One region of the Streptosporangium sp. NPDC002524 genome, then DNA from elsewhere that is predicted to be linked to it. Evidence: riboswitches for the same ligand, from Rfam matches in the RefSeq annotation. Region 1 holds a riboswitch; each other region holds the start of a gene.

Region 1 (4,895 bases):
CTGCGGGTGGTGCCCAGTTCCGCGGCGAGTTCCGGCACCCGGGGGTCACCGAGGGTGCAGACCACCTCGTTGCCCGCGGGCAGGCGCCGCCGGGTCACCCCGGAGGCGACCATCATGGCGTCGCAGAGCACCGGGGCACCCGCGCGGAGCGCCTCGCGCGCCGAGGCCACGACACCGGGCGACCAGCGCAGATCGCTCACCAGGTCGACCATCCCGCAGGCGTGGATCATGCGGACCGCGACCCGGGCGACGTCGGCGGGCAGGCCCGACAGGTCGGCCTCCGCGCGGATGGTGGCGAAGGAGCGGCGGTAGATCTCCGCGCCGTCTCGGACGTAGTCGATCACAGTTCCCCTCTGGCGGCCGCCAGCGCGGCCGCGGTCTCCTCGATGCCGGAGCAGGTCAGGCCGGTGCCGTCCAGTTCCAGGCGGTAGCCGTCACCGGTGGCGACCACATCCACGACCCGCCCCCTCGGACGGCCGCAGCGCCTGCCGCACCCCGCCCAGTGCACGGGGAGCGTATCGGTGCCCGGCCCCCTCCCGGACGGCGGGGCCACGGACGGCCCACTCTCGGACGGCCCACTCTCAGACGGCCCACTCTCGGACGACTCGCTCCCGGACGGCTCGTCTCCGAGCGGGGCGGCTGTGGAGGGCGGGGCCATGGCGATGCCGATGCTGGTGGCCGCGTCGGCCTGGACGTCGGCCAGGGATTTGGCGCAGCCGGGACGGCCGGTGCAGGCCGTCACACCGATCCACGGCGAGGCGGGGTCGACGACCAGCCCGGCGGACCGCAGGCGGGCGGCCGTGCCCGCGACCTCGGCACGGTCCAGGCCGGGCAGGACCACGCCGCGCCACGGCGTGAGCCGGATCTCCCCGCCCGAGGCGGCGTCCGCGAGCAGCAGTGCCTGCTCGGAGGTGAGCCGCCCCAGCGGGATCGCCACCCCGAGCGCGACCCGCGCGCCCTCGCCTCCGATGCCGATGCCGTTCTCGTCCCCGCTCCCGCCGCCGAGCCCGTCTTTGTGCCCGTCTTTGAGCCTGTCTTCGGGTCTGCCTCCAAGCCCGTCTCCAAGCCCGTCTCCAAGCCTGTCTCTGATGCCGTCCTCGATGTCGTCCCCGGCGTCGCCCTCGGTGCTGTTTCCGGGACCCGTCTCACCCCCTGTCCCGTCCCCGGCCCTGCCCGTGCTCTCGATGACGCCGACCGGTCCGAGGGCCACGACCCGTGGCCTCACCGGGTCGAAGGGCGTCGTACCGGGGAGCCCGAGGGCGGTTCGCACCCGGGCGGCGATCAGGGAGGGGCCGTCGGGGAGTTCGGCGATCCGCCAGGCGGTGACGTCCCGGACGGCCAGCTCGTCGAGGAACGCCTCGGCGGCGGTGAGGAGGGCGGTCACGGCGCCGTCCAGCGGGACGCGCAGGCCGGTGTCGGTCCCGGCGAGGATCAGCGCGGCCTCGTCCGGCCCCGTGGGCAGGATCCCGGCGTCCGCGCCCAGTCCGGCCACGTCCCCCCGGCCGTCGTCGAGGGCGAACATGAACCGCCCCGGCAGGGCGGCGAGGGCGGGGCGGGCGCACAGCCGCCGGTCCAGCTCGCCGATCAGCGGTGTGACGTCGACGATCCCGCCGCCGTCCGGATGACCTGAACGGCGTGGGTGGCCCGGATACCCCGGGACGTTCGTGCCGTCCGGAGCATCCGCGCCACTCGGCCCGCTCGATCCGCTCAGCCTGTTCGGTCCGTTCGGTCTGCTTGGTCCGTTCGCCCTGTTCGGGTCAGCCGGTTCGGCCGGTGCGCTCAGCCCGGTAGACCCGGTAGACCCGGTATATCCGGCAGACCAGGTTGGCTCAGTCAGTCCGGTCGGCCCGTCCAGACCGGTCAGTCCGGTCAGCGGGGAGGCGAGGATGTTGCGGATCCGCTCGTGCGTCGCCGAGGGCAGCAGACCCGCCCTCGCCATCCGCGCGGCGAACCCGTTCTCCGCGCCATTTTCCGCGTTGTTCCCCGTACCGCCCCCCGCGTCGCCGTCCGGATCCGCCGGGCCGAGGCCGCGTACCTGGACGTTCGCGCGGGAGGTCAGCTCGATGACGCCGCTGCCGTACGTCGACGCGGCGTCGGCGAGTTCGCGCAGCTGGGAAGGGGTGAGACGGCCACCGGGCACGCGGACGCGGGCCAGGCCGCCGTCCGCGGCGGCATGGACCTGGAGCGCCCCGGGGCACGCGTCGAGTCGCGATCGTCCGGAAAAGTCGGCAATGGACACTCGAAGGATGTTAACGCCAGTTTCTTGCAACGAACCGGACTGCCGTAGTGTCATCGGTGGCGACGGCAAAGGGAGGAAGCCGGTGTGATTCCGGCGCGGTCCCGCCACTGTAACCGGGGAGCGAACCCCACCCGGGCCACTGTCCGACGACGGGCGGGAAGGCCGGGGTGAGCACCGATCCGGGAGCCAGGAGACTCCAGCCGTCGCGGCCGACGACGACCCGGGGCGAGGACCCCGAGGGAGGAAGCTCCGTGCGCTCTTCGCCGTTCCCCCGCGACACCGTGACATCGCCGTTCCCCCGCCACGTCGTGGCATCCCTGGGCCGTACCGCCCTGCCTCTCCTGGAGTGTGGCGCGTGATCCTCCTGCTCTCGACCTCCGACACCGACCTGCTGAGCGCCCGCGCGAGCGGCGCCGGCTACCGGCTCGGCAACCCCGCCAGGCTCTCCGCAGCCGACCTCCCGCCGCTGCTGGAGGGCGCCGACCTGGTCGTGGTACGCCTGCTGGGCGGGCGCCGCGCCTGGGAGGAGGGGCTGGACGCCCTGCTCGCCGGTCCCCGGCCCGTCGTCGTGCTCGGTGGCGAGCAGGCGCCCGACGCCGAGCTGATGGAGCTGTCCACCGTGCCCGGCGGGGTCTGCGCCGAGGCGCACGCGTACCTCGCCCACGGCGGCCCGGCCAACCTGACCGAGCTGCACCACTTCCTGTCCGACACGCTGCTGCTCACCGGCCACGGGTTCGCCGCGCCCGAGCCCACCCCCACGTGGGGCACGCTGGAGCGCGAGGCGCGCGACCAGGACGGGCACGACGGGCCCGTCGTCGGGGTGCTCTACTACCGGGCCCACCACGTGGCCGGCAACACGGCCTTCGTCGAGGCGCTCTGCTCGGCGATCGAGGACGCGGGCGCGCGGGCGCTGCCGGTGTACTGCGCCTCCCTGCGCACCGCCGAGCCCGGCCTGGTGGAGGTCCTGCGTACGGTGGACGCCCTGGTGGTGACCGTGCTCGCCGCGGGCGGCACCCGTCCGGCGACCGCGTCGGCGGGCGGGGACGACGAGGCCTGGGACGTCGGCGCGCTCGCCGAGCTGGACGTGCCGATCCTGCAGGGCCTGTGCCTGACGAGCAGCCGGGCCTCCTGGGCGGAGAACGACGACGGCCTGTCCCCGCTGGACGCCGCCACCCAGGTCGCGATCCCCGAGTTCGACGGGCGGATCATCACGGTGCCGTTCTCCTTCAAGGAGATCGACGAGGACGGGCTGACCGTCTACGTGGCCGACCCCGAGCGGGCCTCGCGGGTGGCGGGTATCGCGGTGCGGCACGCCGCGCTGCGGCACATCCCGCCCGCCGAGCGGCGGCTGGTGCTGATGCTGTCGGCGTACCCCACCAAGCATGCCCGCATCGGCAACGCCGTCGGCCTGGACACCCCGGCCAGCCTGGTGCGGCTGCTGGCCGCGCTGCGCGAGCGCGGGTACGACATCGGCGCCGAGGACGAGCTGCCCGGGGTGACCGGGCAGGACGGCGACGCGCTCATCCACGCGCTGATCGCCGCGGGCGGGCAGGACCAGGACTGGCTCACCGAGGAGCAGCTCGCCGGGAACCCGGTGCGCATCGCGGCGGGCCGGTACGCCGAGTGGTACGCCACCCTCCCCTCGGACCTGCGCGCCCGGATGGAGGAGCACTGGGGCCCGGCGCCCGGCGAGCTGTTCGTGGACAGGTCGCGCGACCCGGAGGGCGAGATCGTGCTGGCCGCGCTGCGCTCGGGCAACGTGGTGGTCATGGTGCAGCCGCCGCGCGGTTTCGGCGAGAACCCCATCGCGATCTACCACGACCCCGACCTGCCGCCCAGCCACCACTACCTGGCCGCCTACCGCTGGCTGGCCGACGGCTTCGGCGCGCACGCGATGGTCCACGTGGGCAAGCACGGCAACCTGGAGTGGCTGCCCGGCAAGTCGGCGGGCTTGTCGGCCTCCTGCGGCCCGGACGCCGCGCTCGGCGACCTGCCGCTGATCTACCCGTTCCTCGTCAACGACCCCGGTGAGGGGACCCAGGCCAAGCGTCGCGCGCACGCCACCCTGGTCGACCACCTCGTGCCCCCGATGGCCCGCGCCGACAGCTACGGGGACATGGCCAGGCTGGAGCAGCTCCTCGACGAGCACGCCTCCATCGCGGCGATGGACCCGGCCAAGCTGCCCGCGATCCGCGCCCAGATCTGGACGCTCATCCAGGCCGCCAGGCTCGACCACGACCTCGGCATCGCCGACCGCCCGCACGACGCCGAGTTCGACGACTTCCTGCTGCACATCGACGGCTGGCTGTGCGAGGTCAAGGACGTCCAGATCCGCGACGGCCTGCACGTGCTGGGGGCCGCCCCCGAGGGGCAGCCGCGCGTTGACCTGGTGCTGGCCATGCTGCGCGCCCGGCAGATGTGGGCGGGCAGCGAGGCGCTCGTCGGGCTGCGCGAGGCCCTCGGCCTGGCCGAGGACGGCAGCGCGGGACGGGTCGGCGTCGACGAGGCCGAGACCCTGGCCCGCGCCCTGGTCGAGGCCATGGAGCGGCGTGGCTGGGACCCGTCGGCGGCGGGCGAGGTGACCGCCGAGATCCTGGGCCACGCGGCTTCCCCAGCCGCTCCGGTCGCTCCGGCCGCCCTGGCCGCTCCGGCCGAC
Region 2 (4,895 bases), on a different contig from region 1:
GCGAGGAGGCCTGGGTCGACCTGGTGGTCATGCCCAAGTACGCGGCGTACTTCGTCGGCGGCATGGCGTTCTTCCTGATGACGAAGTTCGGCCCCAGGCTCGTCCTGTGGTGCCTGGCCGGGATCAGCGGCGGCCTCGCCGTCAGCGCGGCGCTCGACCGGGTGGCCGGGCGGATCGAGAACGTCGGCTACGCCGCGATGCCCGTGCCCGAGTGGGCCGTGGTCGCCACCGTGGTCGGCTTCTACGTGCTCATGGCGATGGTGGCGCTCGGCTGGCTGGGGTGGCTGCGCTGGCGCGGCCTGGTCGTCCTGGGCGCGCTCACCTACCCGCTCTACCTCTTCCACACCCCGGCCGCCGTCCTGATCGTCCCCGCCCTGCGGGACACGCTGCCGCCCCCGCTGACCGCGCTGGTCACCCTGCTGGCCGCGATGGCGTTCTCGTACGTGGTGTACCGGGTGGCCGAGCGCCCGCTTCAGGAGTTCGTCAAGTCCAGGAGGCGCAGAAAGGCCGCATCCCCGTCCCCGTCACAGCTCCCCGCGCTCTCCTCGATCCCCCTCGCAACGGGCGAAAAGGCTTCGGTGCCATAACTGTCCGACCACCGGGCATAGTGAAGGGTCTAGGGTCGGGAATAGATACCACGGAGAGAATCAGTCCCTGACGAACAGAGGGTGCGCATGACGGTACGGCGGGTGATGGGCATCGAGACCGAATACGGCATCTCCGTGCCCGGACAGCCGGGGGCCAACGCGATGGTGACCTCCTCTCAGGTCGTGAACGCCTATCTGGCGGCCTCGGCCGCCAGGGCGCGGCGCGCGCGATGGGACTTCGAGGAGGAGAACCCGCTGCGGGACGCACGGGGGTTCGACCTCGCGCGGGAGGTGGCCGACCAGAGCCAGCTGACCGACGAGGACCTCGGCCTGGCGAACGTGATCCTCACCAACGGGGCCAGGCTGTACGTCGACCACGCCCACCCCGAATACTCCACGCCCGAGTGCACCAATCCCCGGGCGGCGGTGATCTGGGACAAGGCGGGCGAGCGGGTGATGCACGACGCGGCGGTCCGCGCCTCGGCGATGCCGGCCAACGCCCCGATCCAGCTCTACAAGAACAACACCGACAACAAGGGCGCCTCCTACGGCTGCCATGAGAACTACCTCATGCGCCGGGCCACCTCGTTCGCCGACATCGTCAGGCACCTGACGCCGTTCTTCGTCTCCCGGCAGGTCGTCACCGGCGCGGGCAAGGTCGGCATCGGCCAGGACTCCCGGGGCGAGGGCTTCCAGATCAGCCAGCGGGCCGACTTCTTCGAGGTCGAGGTGGGCCTGGAGACGACGCTCAAGCGGCCGATCATCAACACCCGGGACGAGCCCCACGCCGACCCGGAGAAATACCGCCGCCTGCACGTCATCATCGGCGACGCCAACATGTCGGAGATCTCGACCTACCTGAAGCTGGGATCGACCGCGCTCGTCCTGGCCATGATCGAGGACAACTACTTCACCCGCGACCTCGCCGTGGACAACCCCGTCCAGGCCCTGCGCGCGGTCTCGCACGACCCCACGCTCAAGTACGAGATCTCCATGCGCGACGGCCGCAAGCTGACGGCGGTGCAGCTGCAGATGGAGTATCTGGAGCTCGCCCGCAAGTACGCCGAGGAGCGCAGCGCCAACGGCCTGGACGAGCCCACCAAGGACATCCTGGAGCGCTGGGAGTCGGTCCTCACCCGCCTGGCGGAGGACCCGATGCAGCTGTCCAGGGAGCTCGACTGGGTGGCCAAGCTGGAGCTCCTGGAGGGCTACCGCACGCGTGACGGCCTGCCCTGGTCGCACCCGCGCCTGCAGCTCGTCGATCTCCAGTACTCCGACATCCGGCCCGACCGGGGGCTCTACAACCGCCTGGTCGCCCGGGGCCGCATGCAGCGCCTGGTCACCGAGGAAGAGGTCCAGCGGGCCGTCGAGGTGCCGCCCAACGACACCCGGGCCTACTTCCGCGGCCGATGCCTGAGCCAGTACAGCGAGTCGGTGGCCGCGGCCTCCTGGGACTCGGTCATCTTCGACATCCCCGGCCGCGAGTCGCTGCAGCGCGTCCCCACCCTTGAGCCGCTGCGCGGCACCAAGGCCCACGTGGGGGAGCTGTTCGACCGCTGCCGTACCGCCGCGGAGCTGGTGACGGCGCTGACCGGCGAGCAGTGAGCCGCCGGGAGGTCCCGAGAGGCGCCTGAGGGGTCCTGAGAGGTCCTGAGAGGGGGGAGGCGGTCCGGCCCGGACCACCTCCCCCCTCGGCGTGCCCGGACCCTTCGCTGCCCTGACCCCTTTCCGGCTGGATCCCTTGCCGCCCGGACCTCTTGGTGTCCGGACGTCCGGACCCCTTGCGGGCCGGATCCCTTGGTGGCCGGGCCTCTTGCGGGCCGGATCCCTTGCGGGCCGGATCCCGGCAAACCGGACACCTGGATTGACGGGGGACGGAGAACCGGGATACGTTCCGGGTGTTTTGTGGCGGTGCGAGGGAAATCCGGTGAGATTCCGGTGCGGTCGCGCCACTGTAACCGGCTCCCCGGAGCCGGAAGCCAGGTCACACTCGGCCGCCACCGACCTACGAAAAGGGACGCGTAAATCCCGGAGGAGGTGGCCGTGAGCCAGATCTCGGCACCGCACGTTCAGCCCATCCCATGGCCCTCGCTCACCCGCTGGCTGCTCGCCGTACCGGTGCTGCTGCTCCTCGCCTACCTGGTCACCTTCGACCAGGGAGCGATCTCCCAGGCGGGAAACTACCTGCACGAACTCATGCACGACGGGCGTCACCTGCTCGGCGTACCGTGCCACTGAGCCACAGGTGATCACCAAACTCATCGTCCGGGGTCTCGTCGTCGGACTGCTCGCAGGGCTGCTCGCGGCCGTCTTCGCCTACACCGTCGGCGAACCGCGCATCGACCAGGCCATCGCGCTGGAGGAGGCGGCCGCCGCGGCCGCCGCCCCGGCCGGGACACACGACGACACCGGGACCGCCGCCCACTCCCACGACGAGGAGGAGGCGCTGGTCAGCAGGGACGGGCAGCGCTTCGGGCTCTTCCTCGCCCTCGGCCTGTACGGCCTGGCGATCGGGGGCCTGTTCTCCCTCGTCTACGCGGCCGTACGAGGCCGGGCGGGACCCCGCTCGGAACCGGTGCTCGCGGTCACGCTCGCCGCCGCCGCGTTCACCTCCGTCGTCCTCATCCCCTTCGTGAAGTATCCCGCCAACCCTCCGGCCGTCGGCGATCCGGAGACCATCAACCAGCGAACCGTGCTCTACCTGGTCGCGGTGGTCATCGGGATCCTCGCCGTCGCCGCGGCCGTCGCCGCCTACCGCTACGCCTCGCGGAGCGAACCGTGGGTGCGCTGGCTGTCGGCGGGCGCCACCTTCCTGGTCCCCGTCGTCGCGGCCTGGATCCTCCTGCCGGAGATCTCGGAGGTGCCCCAGGGCTTCCCCGCCGACCTCCTGTGGGACTTCAGGGTCGCCTCCATAGGGACCCAGGTGGTCTTCTGGGCCGGTGTCGGCGCGCTGTTCGCCTTCGCCGCCCGCAGGCGCGGCCCGGTGTGACGACCCCCTCGGGGGTCACCCGCCTGCTCCTGGTCTGCCACGCCTCCACCTCGGCGACGGTACGGGCCGCGTTCCCGGGTGACGAACCACTCGACGAACGCGGCCTGCGCCGGGCCGGGGAGATGGCGGGGGACCTCGGCCCGGGGCCCGCGGCCTGCCCTCCCGAGCTGCGCTGCGTCCAGACCGCGGCGGCGCTCGGCCTGCGGGCCGAGCACGACCCGCTGCTGGCCGACTGCGACTACGGCCGCTGGAGCGGGATGACCCTCGGCGAGGTCGAGGCCGCCGAACCCGAGGCGCTCGCCTCCTGGCTCGGCGACCCCGGCGCGGCGCCGCACGGCGGGGAGCCGGTCACCGCGCTCCTCGCCCGGGTGTCAGGCTGGCTCGCCGCCCGCGCCCCCGGCAGGGCCGTCGCGGTCACCCACCCGGCGGTCGTCCGCGCCGCGGTCGTCCACGCCCTCGGCGCCCCCGCCCAGTCCTTCTGGCGCGTCGACGTCGCGCCGCTGGCCCGCGTGACGCTCACCGGGCGCGGCGGGCGCTGGCGGCTCAGCTACCTCCCATGACGGTCAGAGCGCCCGGCGGCCCTTTGATCGCGACTGCTTTCGACTGATTTCGACGAGACGGACAGGAGATCCCGAAGGTGCCTGACTCCCGCTATCCCTTCACCGCGATCGTGGGGCTGGAGGACCTGAAACTCGCGCTGATCCTCAACGCGGTCTCCCCCCGCGTCGGGGGAGTGCTGGTCAGGGGGGAGAAGGGCACCGCCAAGTCCACGGTCGTGCGGGCGCTGGCCGCGCTCCTGCCGCCCGTCGAGGTGGTGACCGGCTGCCGCTTCTCCTGCGACCCGGCCGCCCCCGACCCCGGCTGCCCGGACGGCCCGCACGAGAGCCGTACACCCCCGGCCCCCCAGCCCGCCACCGTGCGGCCCGGCGAAGCCCGGCCAGACGGGACTCAGCCCGTCACCGTGCGGCCAGACGGAGCTGAGCCCGGTGAAACTCAGCCCGATGGGGCTCGGCTCGGAGAGGCTCGGCCCGGCGCGGCTCAGTCCGTCACCGGGCAGTCCGTCACCGAACGGGCCGCCACCGAACGGGCCGCCACCGGGCGGTCCGGCGGAGCGCGGGACGGCGCCGCGCGGCCCGCCCGGCTGGTCGAGTTGCCCGTCGGCGCCTCCGAGGACCGTCTCGTCGGCTCCCTCGACATCGAGCGCGCCCTCACCGAGGGCGTGAAATCCTTCGAACCCGGCCTCCTGGCGAGCGCCCACCGGGGCGTCCTGTACGTGGACGAGGTCAACCTCCTCCACGACCACCTGGTGGACCTGCTGC
Region 3 (4,895 bases), on a different contig from region 1:
CGATCCTCGACCCCCCTCGTCGCCGTCGTCCCGGCGTCGCGGGCCGGTCCGCCCGCGACGCGCGACCCGGATGGGCGAGGTCCGGCCCAGATGGGCGAGGTCCGGCCCGGATGGGTGAGGTCCGGCTCGTCACCCACGCGCCCGGCGAGCTGGCTCATCCCGTCGCCGGCGCAGCCGTACTCGCTCCCAGCTCCAGGACCTGCTCGTCTAGACCGTTTCCGCGCGGACGCGCAGAGCCGCCTGGACCATGTTCCTGAGGCTGGCCTCCGTCTCCGGGTAACCGCGGGTCTTCAGGCCGCAGTCGGGATTGACCCAGAGCAGGGCCGGATCCACCGTGGCCGCGGCCGTACGCAGAGCTGTCTCGATCTCCCCGGTCGAGGGCACCCTGGGCGAGTGGATGTCCCACACCCCGGGCCCGATGCCGCGCGTGTAGCCGAAGTCGCGCAGGTCGTCCAGGAGCTCCATCCGGGAACGGGCCGCCTCGACGCTGGTCACGTCGGCGTCCAGGTCGCCGATCGCGCCGATGATCTCCCCGAACTCCGAGTAGCACATGTGGGTGTGGATCTGCGTGCTGTCGGCCACCCCGCTGGTGGCGAGCCGGAACGCCGCGACCGCCCACTCCAGGTAGGCCTCGCGGTCGGCCCGCCGCGGCGGCAGCAGCTCGCGCAGCGCGGGCTCGTCGACCTGGATGATCCTGATGCCCGCCGCCTCCAGATCGCGGGTCTCGTCGCGCAGCGCCAGCGCCACCTGCCTGGCGGTCTCGCCCAGCGGCTGGTCGTCGCGGACGAAGGACCAGGCCAGCATGGTCACCGGGCCGGTGAGCATGCCCTTGACCGGCTTCTTCGTCCGCGACTGCGCGTAGGAGGCCCAGCGCACCGTCATCGGCTCGGGACGGGAGACGTCGCCGAACAGGATCGGCGGGCGGACGTAGCGGCTGCCGTACGACTGCACCCAGCCGTGCTCGGTGGCGGCGTAGCCCTCCAGCATCTCGGCGAAGTACTGGACCATGTCGTTGCGCTCGGGCTCCCCGTGCACCAGCACGTCCAGGCCGATCTCCTCCTGGAGCGCGATGACGCGGTCGATCTCGGCCTCCATCCTGCGCTCGTACCCGGCCCTGTCGATCTCGCCCGAGCGCACGGCGGCGCGGGCCTGGCGCACCTCGCCGGTCTGCGGGAAGGAGCCGATGGTGGTGGTGGCCAGCGGCGGCAGGCCCAGGTCGGCGTTCTGCACGGCGAGCCGCTCGGCGTGCGGGGCGCGCGGGGTGCCCTCGCCCAGGGCGTCCAGCCGGGCTCGCACCCGGGGGTTGAGGAACCGCTCGACGCTCCGCTCCCCCGCGACGACCTCCTCGCCGTTCAGCGCCCTGCCGATCCGTACGACCTCGTCGACCTTCTGCCTGGCGAAGGCGAGCCGCTCGCGCAGCCGCGGGTCCAGCGAGGTCTCGGCGTCCAGGTCGAGCGGGACGTGCAGCAGCGAGCAGGAGGTGCTCACCACCAGCCGGTCGCTCAGGCCGAGCAGCGCGGCGCAGGTCGCCAGCGCCTTCGCGGTGTCGGTACGCCAGACGTTGCGGCCGTCGACGACCCCGGCGACGAGGGTCTTGCCGGGCAGCCCCCCGGCGGCGGCCAGCGCCTCCAGGTTGCCGGGCGCCGAGACGAAGTCCAGGCCGACGGCCTCGACCGGGCTGCGGGCCAGGATCTCCAGCGCGGGCCCGATCTCGCCGAAGTAGGTGGCCACCATCAGCCGGGGGCGGCTGCTCAGCTCACCCAGCCGCACGTAGGCCCGGCGCAGCGCGGCCAGCTCCTCGTCCGTACGGTCGGCGGCGAGCACCGGCTCGTCCAGCTGCACCTCGGCCACCCCCGCCGCGGCGAGCCGTTCCAGCAGCTCGGCGTACGTCTCCAGCAGGCCGTCCAGCAGCCGCAGCGGCTCGAAGCCCGGCTCGGTGGACTTGGCCAGCAGCAGGAACGACAGCGGCCCGACCAGCACCGGCCGGGTCTCGACCCCCAGCCGCCGCGCCTCGGCGTGCTCGGCCAGCGGCTTGCTCCAGTCGAGCCGGAAGCGGGTCTCGGGGCCCAGCTCGGGAACCAGGTAGTGGTAGTTGGTGTCGAACCACTTGGTCATCTCCAGCGGCGCGACCCCCTCGGCGCCCCGGGCCATCGCGAAGTACGGGTCCGCGGCCCCGGCGAACCGCTCGGGCACCGCACCCACCAGCGCGATCGCGTCCAGCACGTGGTCATACAACGAGAACGTGTTGGACGGCACCGCATCCAACCCCGCCCCCGACAACTCCCGCCACACCCCTTGCCGCAACCCGGCGGCCGTCTCCTGCAAGCCGGCGGCGTCGACCCGCCCGGCCCAGTAATCCTCCGTCGCCCGCTTCAACTCGCGACGGCCCCCGATACGCGGGTACCCCAAAACGGTCGTGGTGATCTGACTCATGGCGTCCTTCCCTCGGCTCATGCCATGCCGACCCACAGCCACACGGAAGGAACCCACGGGAAAAACACATCCCAGGCCCTCCCACGAGGCCACGGATCACCGCACACCGGACGGCGCACGAGCGGCTGGCAGGTCTTCGGACTCGCGGGCATCACACACAACCCCTACTGACCGTCGCTTCCCAGATGCACACACACCCAGTGCCGATGACGGCGTTCGTTCCCACTCACCGCTGCGGGGCAGCCCCGGAATCACACCGGGTTCCCTCTTACGACTCCCAACACCGCAACGGTGCCGGGAGAACCAACCGCGCCACGAGCATAACCCGCCCTGCCGAAGAGATCACGATCACCCTGTCCGAGCGACGCTACGCAGGAAGCAGCCACCGACACGGCGCCCCCTTCTGGACCGATCCGGCACGGCAACGCCACCGCTCGTCAGATCGCTAAGGAGCGGACATCTTCATAAAGATCATGGGGGACTGACGAATGAATCGTACGGACTTGATAGGTCTGTTCGGCTATTCAAGTGCCACCCAGTTCGTCACTCAGAAAATGATCACAAAGTCACACCGGAGCGACGCGCCAGAGCATGCAGACCGGAGAGCTTGCCGTGGCGGTCCCGGTGAAGCAGATCGGTGATCACCTGCCGGGGGCCGGTCCGCCGTACCTCGGAAGGGGCGATCTTCTCGGCGACCAGGAGCGCACGCACGGCGCGATCGGTCTTCCCCCAGAGCGTGTAAGCCTCGGCGATGCCCGTGTAATAGCTGGCTCGACGTTCCAGGGTCGGGATCTCTTCCGGAACGATGTCCCTGGCATGCTCGATGGCTGTTCCGGCGTCTCCAAGAACGATGGACACACCGATCTTGTAGGTGGCCACATGGCCCGCGCTGAGCACGAGCTTGGGCGCGTGTCGTGCGGCCTCTTCGGCTTCTTCCAGCATGCCAAGGGCGTTGTCACGGTCTTCCAACCGAGCTGCAGCGATGGCGCCGGTAGACATCAGCGCCCCGTACGACCCCCAAGCAGAGGCAGAGGCGGAAGGCAGTTGCGGGCGCAGTAGTTCCGCCGTGCTCACGGTGATGTCACGGGCCTTGCCGTAGTCCATCGCCCGGTGGAAAAGACTGGCCAGGTCTCGACGTGCTTCCCCTATGGCCTGGAGATCACCGCTGGCGTGCGCGGCCCGCTCGCCCTGATGGGCGGACACCCACGCGTACGGTGAGGCGCTCAGCTTGATCAGCGTGCGGGTCGTCAGGTGGTAGACCTGTGCGGCTGTGGCGAGATCAGCCGGGGCGGACGCGTCGCGGGCAACAGGGATCAGCTCGGCGAGATCACCAGCGAGATCGGCGTAACGGGCGGCGGTGAAGTCTCGCCGGGCACGGGTGACGGCACGGGCGAACGACGCATGCGTGAGGACAGGTCCCGAGGTGGGCTCGTTGGGAATGAGGGCATCACGCAGGCGCGCAACCGCTGCCGCGCTCTGGTCCGGCTGTCCGACTCCATCGGTCAGCCCGACTCCCGCAGCAATCGCCGCGCTCTTGATGAACATGCGTCGCTTCGTTGCCCTACCTCCTGTGCTCGTCTCCAGCATAGGCAACGGGCTTCCATATTGGTTCACCCATGCTTCGACGAGCTTCCCCCCTGCCCCAAGGGCATCGTCGGCGAGTTCGGCCAATACCCGTTCCGGGTTGCGTTTTCCCTGTTCAACGCGGCTGAGATAGCTCTTGGAAAAGTAGGTCACGGCGTGAAGGCCGGATAGCGAAATCTTCCGTTGCTGGCGGTACCGGCGCAATTGTTCCCCGAAGCTCATCGTTGCCTCTTCCTGTTGCCACGTTGCCTCGCTCAGGCAACCCCTCGTTCGGAGAGATACCAATCACACATGCTTCCAAGTGGCTGCACAACAGAACCGGAGATTGGCGCAACGCATAAATGGCGGACCCGCCAGAACGACACCACTCGTTCGGCGGGTCCTTGATCGCACACTGGAGGTGCGACCCATGGACAACTGTAGAGCCGTCCCGCCCGCCGTTGACGAGGCGACGGTGGAGAGCCACGACAAGGCGCTGGCCGTCGTTCAGCGACTTCTCACCGAGCAGGGAATCCGTGCCCACCGCCATCACACGATCAGCCTAGGGTTGTTCGCCAACAGTGAGGCCGCCTGGCCCGACCAGCCGCCGCTTCGGTCGTGGATGGAGCGACACCCGCCCGAGCTGACCGTGAAAGGTCCGCAGGGCTGGCGCATAGCCACGGTGACCATCGGGCCGCGCTCGGGCAGTTACCTGGTCTCCCTACGCGACGGCTCCGGCACCCAGACGGTGAGAAGCGAGCATCCCGAACAGGTGGTTGCCCTGATCGTGGCTGCCCGAGGGGCGTGACCGTGTACGGCTGGGTCATCCTGGGCGACGCGGCCACGAAGCGCGTCAACGGCCAAGAGATCATCATCACTGCCGGGCGATCGGGCAACCT

Evidence for each region. A riboswitch is a leader RNA that binds a small molecule or an ion and turns the genes downstream of it on or off. The one in region 1 is predicted to bind cobalamin.
Region 2: it holds a riboswitch for cobalamin, as region 1 does, so the genes downstream of both, ABT053_RS06170 (CbtB domain-containing protein) here and cobN (cobaltochelatase subunit CobN) in region 1, are expected to answer to the same signal.
Region 3: it holds a riboswitch for cobalamin, as region 1 does, so the genes downstream of both, metE (5-methyltetrahydropteroyltriglutamate--homocysteine S-methyltransferase) here and cobN (cobaltochelatase subunit CobN) in region 1, are expected to answer to the same signal.

Annotation. Positions count from the first base shown of each region.
Region 1 covers NZ_JBEOWK010000035.1:39,979-44,873, reverse strand. The annotation lists gene ABT053_RS38755 (precorrin-8X methylmutase) at 1-344, opposite strand, end outside; gene ABT053_RS38750 (ferredoxin-like domain-containing protein) at 341-2,239, opposite strand; cobalamin riboswitch at 2,286-2,458, shown strand; gene cobN (cobaltochelatase subunit CobN) at 2,595-4,895, shown strand, end outside.
Region 2 covers NZ_JBEOWK010000003.1:271,978-276,872, reverse strand. The annotation lists gene ABT053_RS06180 (acyltransferase family protein) at 1-587, shown strand, start outside; gene dop (depupylase/deamidase Dop) at 675-2,192, shown strand; adenosylcobalamin (AdoCbl) riboswitch at 2,480-2,613, shown strand; gene ABT053_RS06170 (CbtB domain-containing protein) at 2,631-2,825, shown strand; gene ABT053_RS06165 (CbtA family protein) at 2,833-3,576, shown strand; gene ABT053_RS06160 (histidine phosphatase family protein) at 3,573-4,136, shown strand; gene ABT053_RS06155 (VWA domain-containing protein) at 4,214-4,895, shown strand, end outside.
Region 3 covers NZ_JBEOWK010000032.1:51,886-56,780, forward strand. The annotation lists gene metE (5-methyltetrahydropteroyltriglutamate--homocysteine S-methyltransferase) at 208-2,433, opposite strand; cobalamin riboswitch at 2,544-2,756, opposite strand; gene ABT053_RS37670 (helix-turn-helix domain-containing protein) at 2,992-4,239, opposite strand; gene ABT053_RS37675 (hypothetical protein) at 4,427-4,804, shown strand; gene ABT053_RS37680 (hypothetical protein) at 4,807-4,895, shown strand, end outside.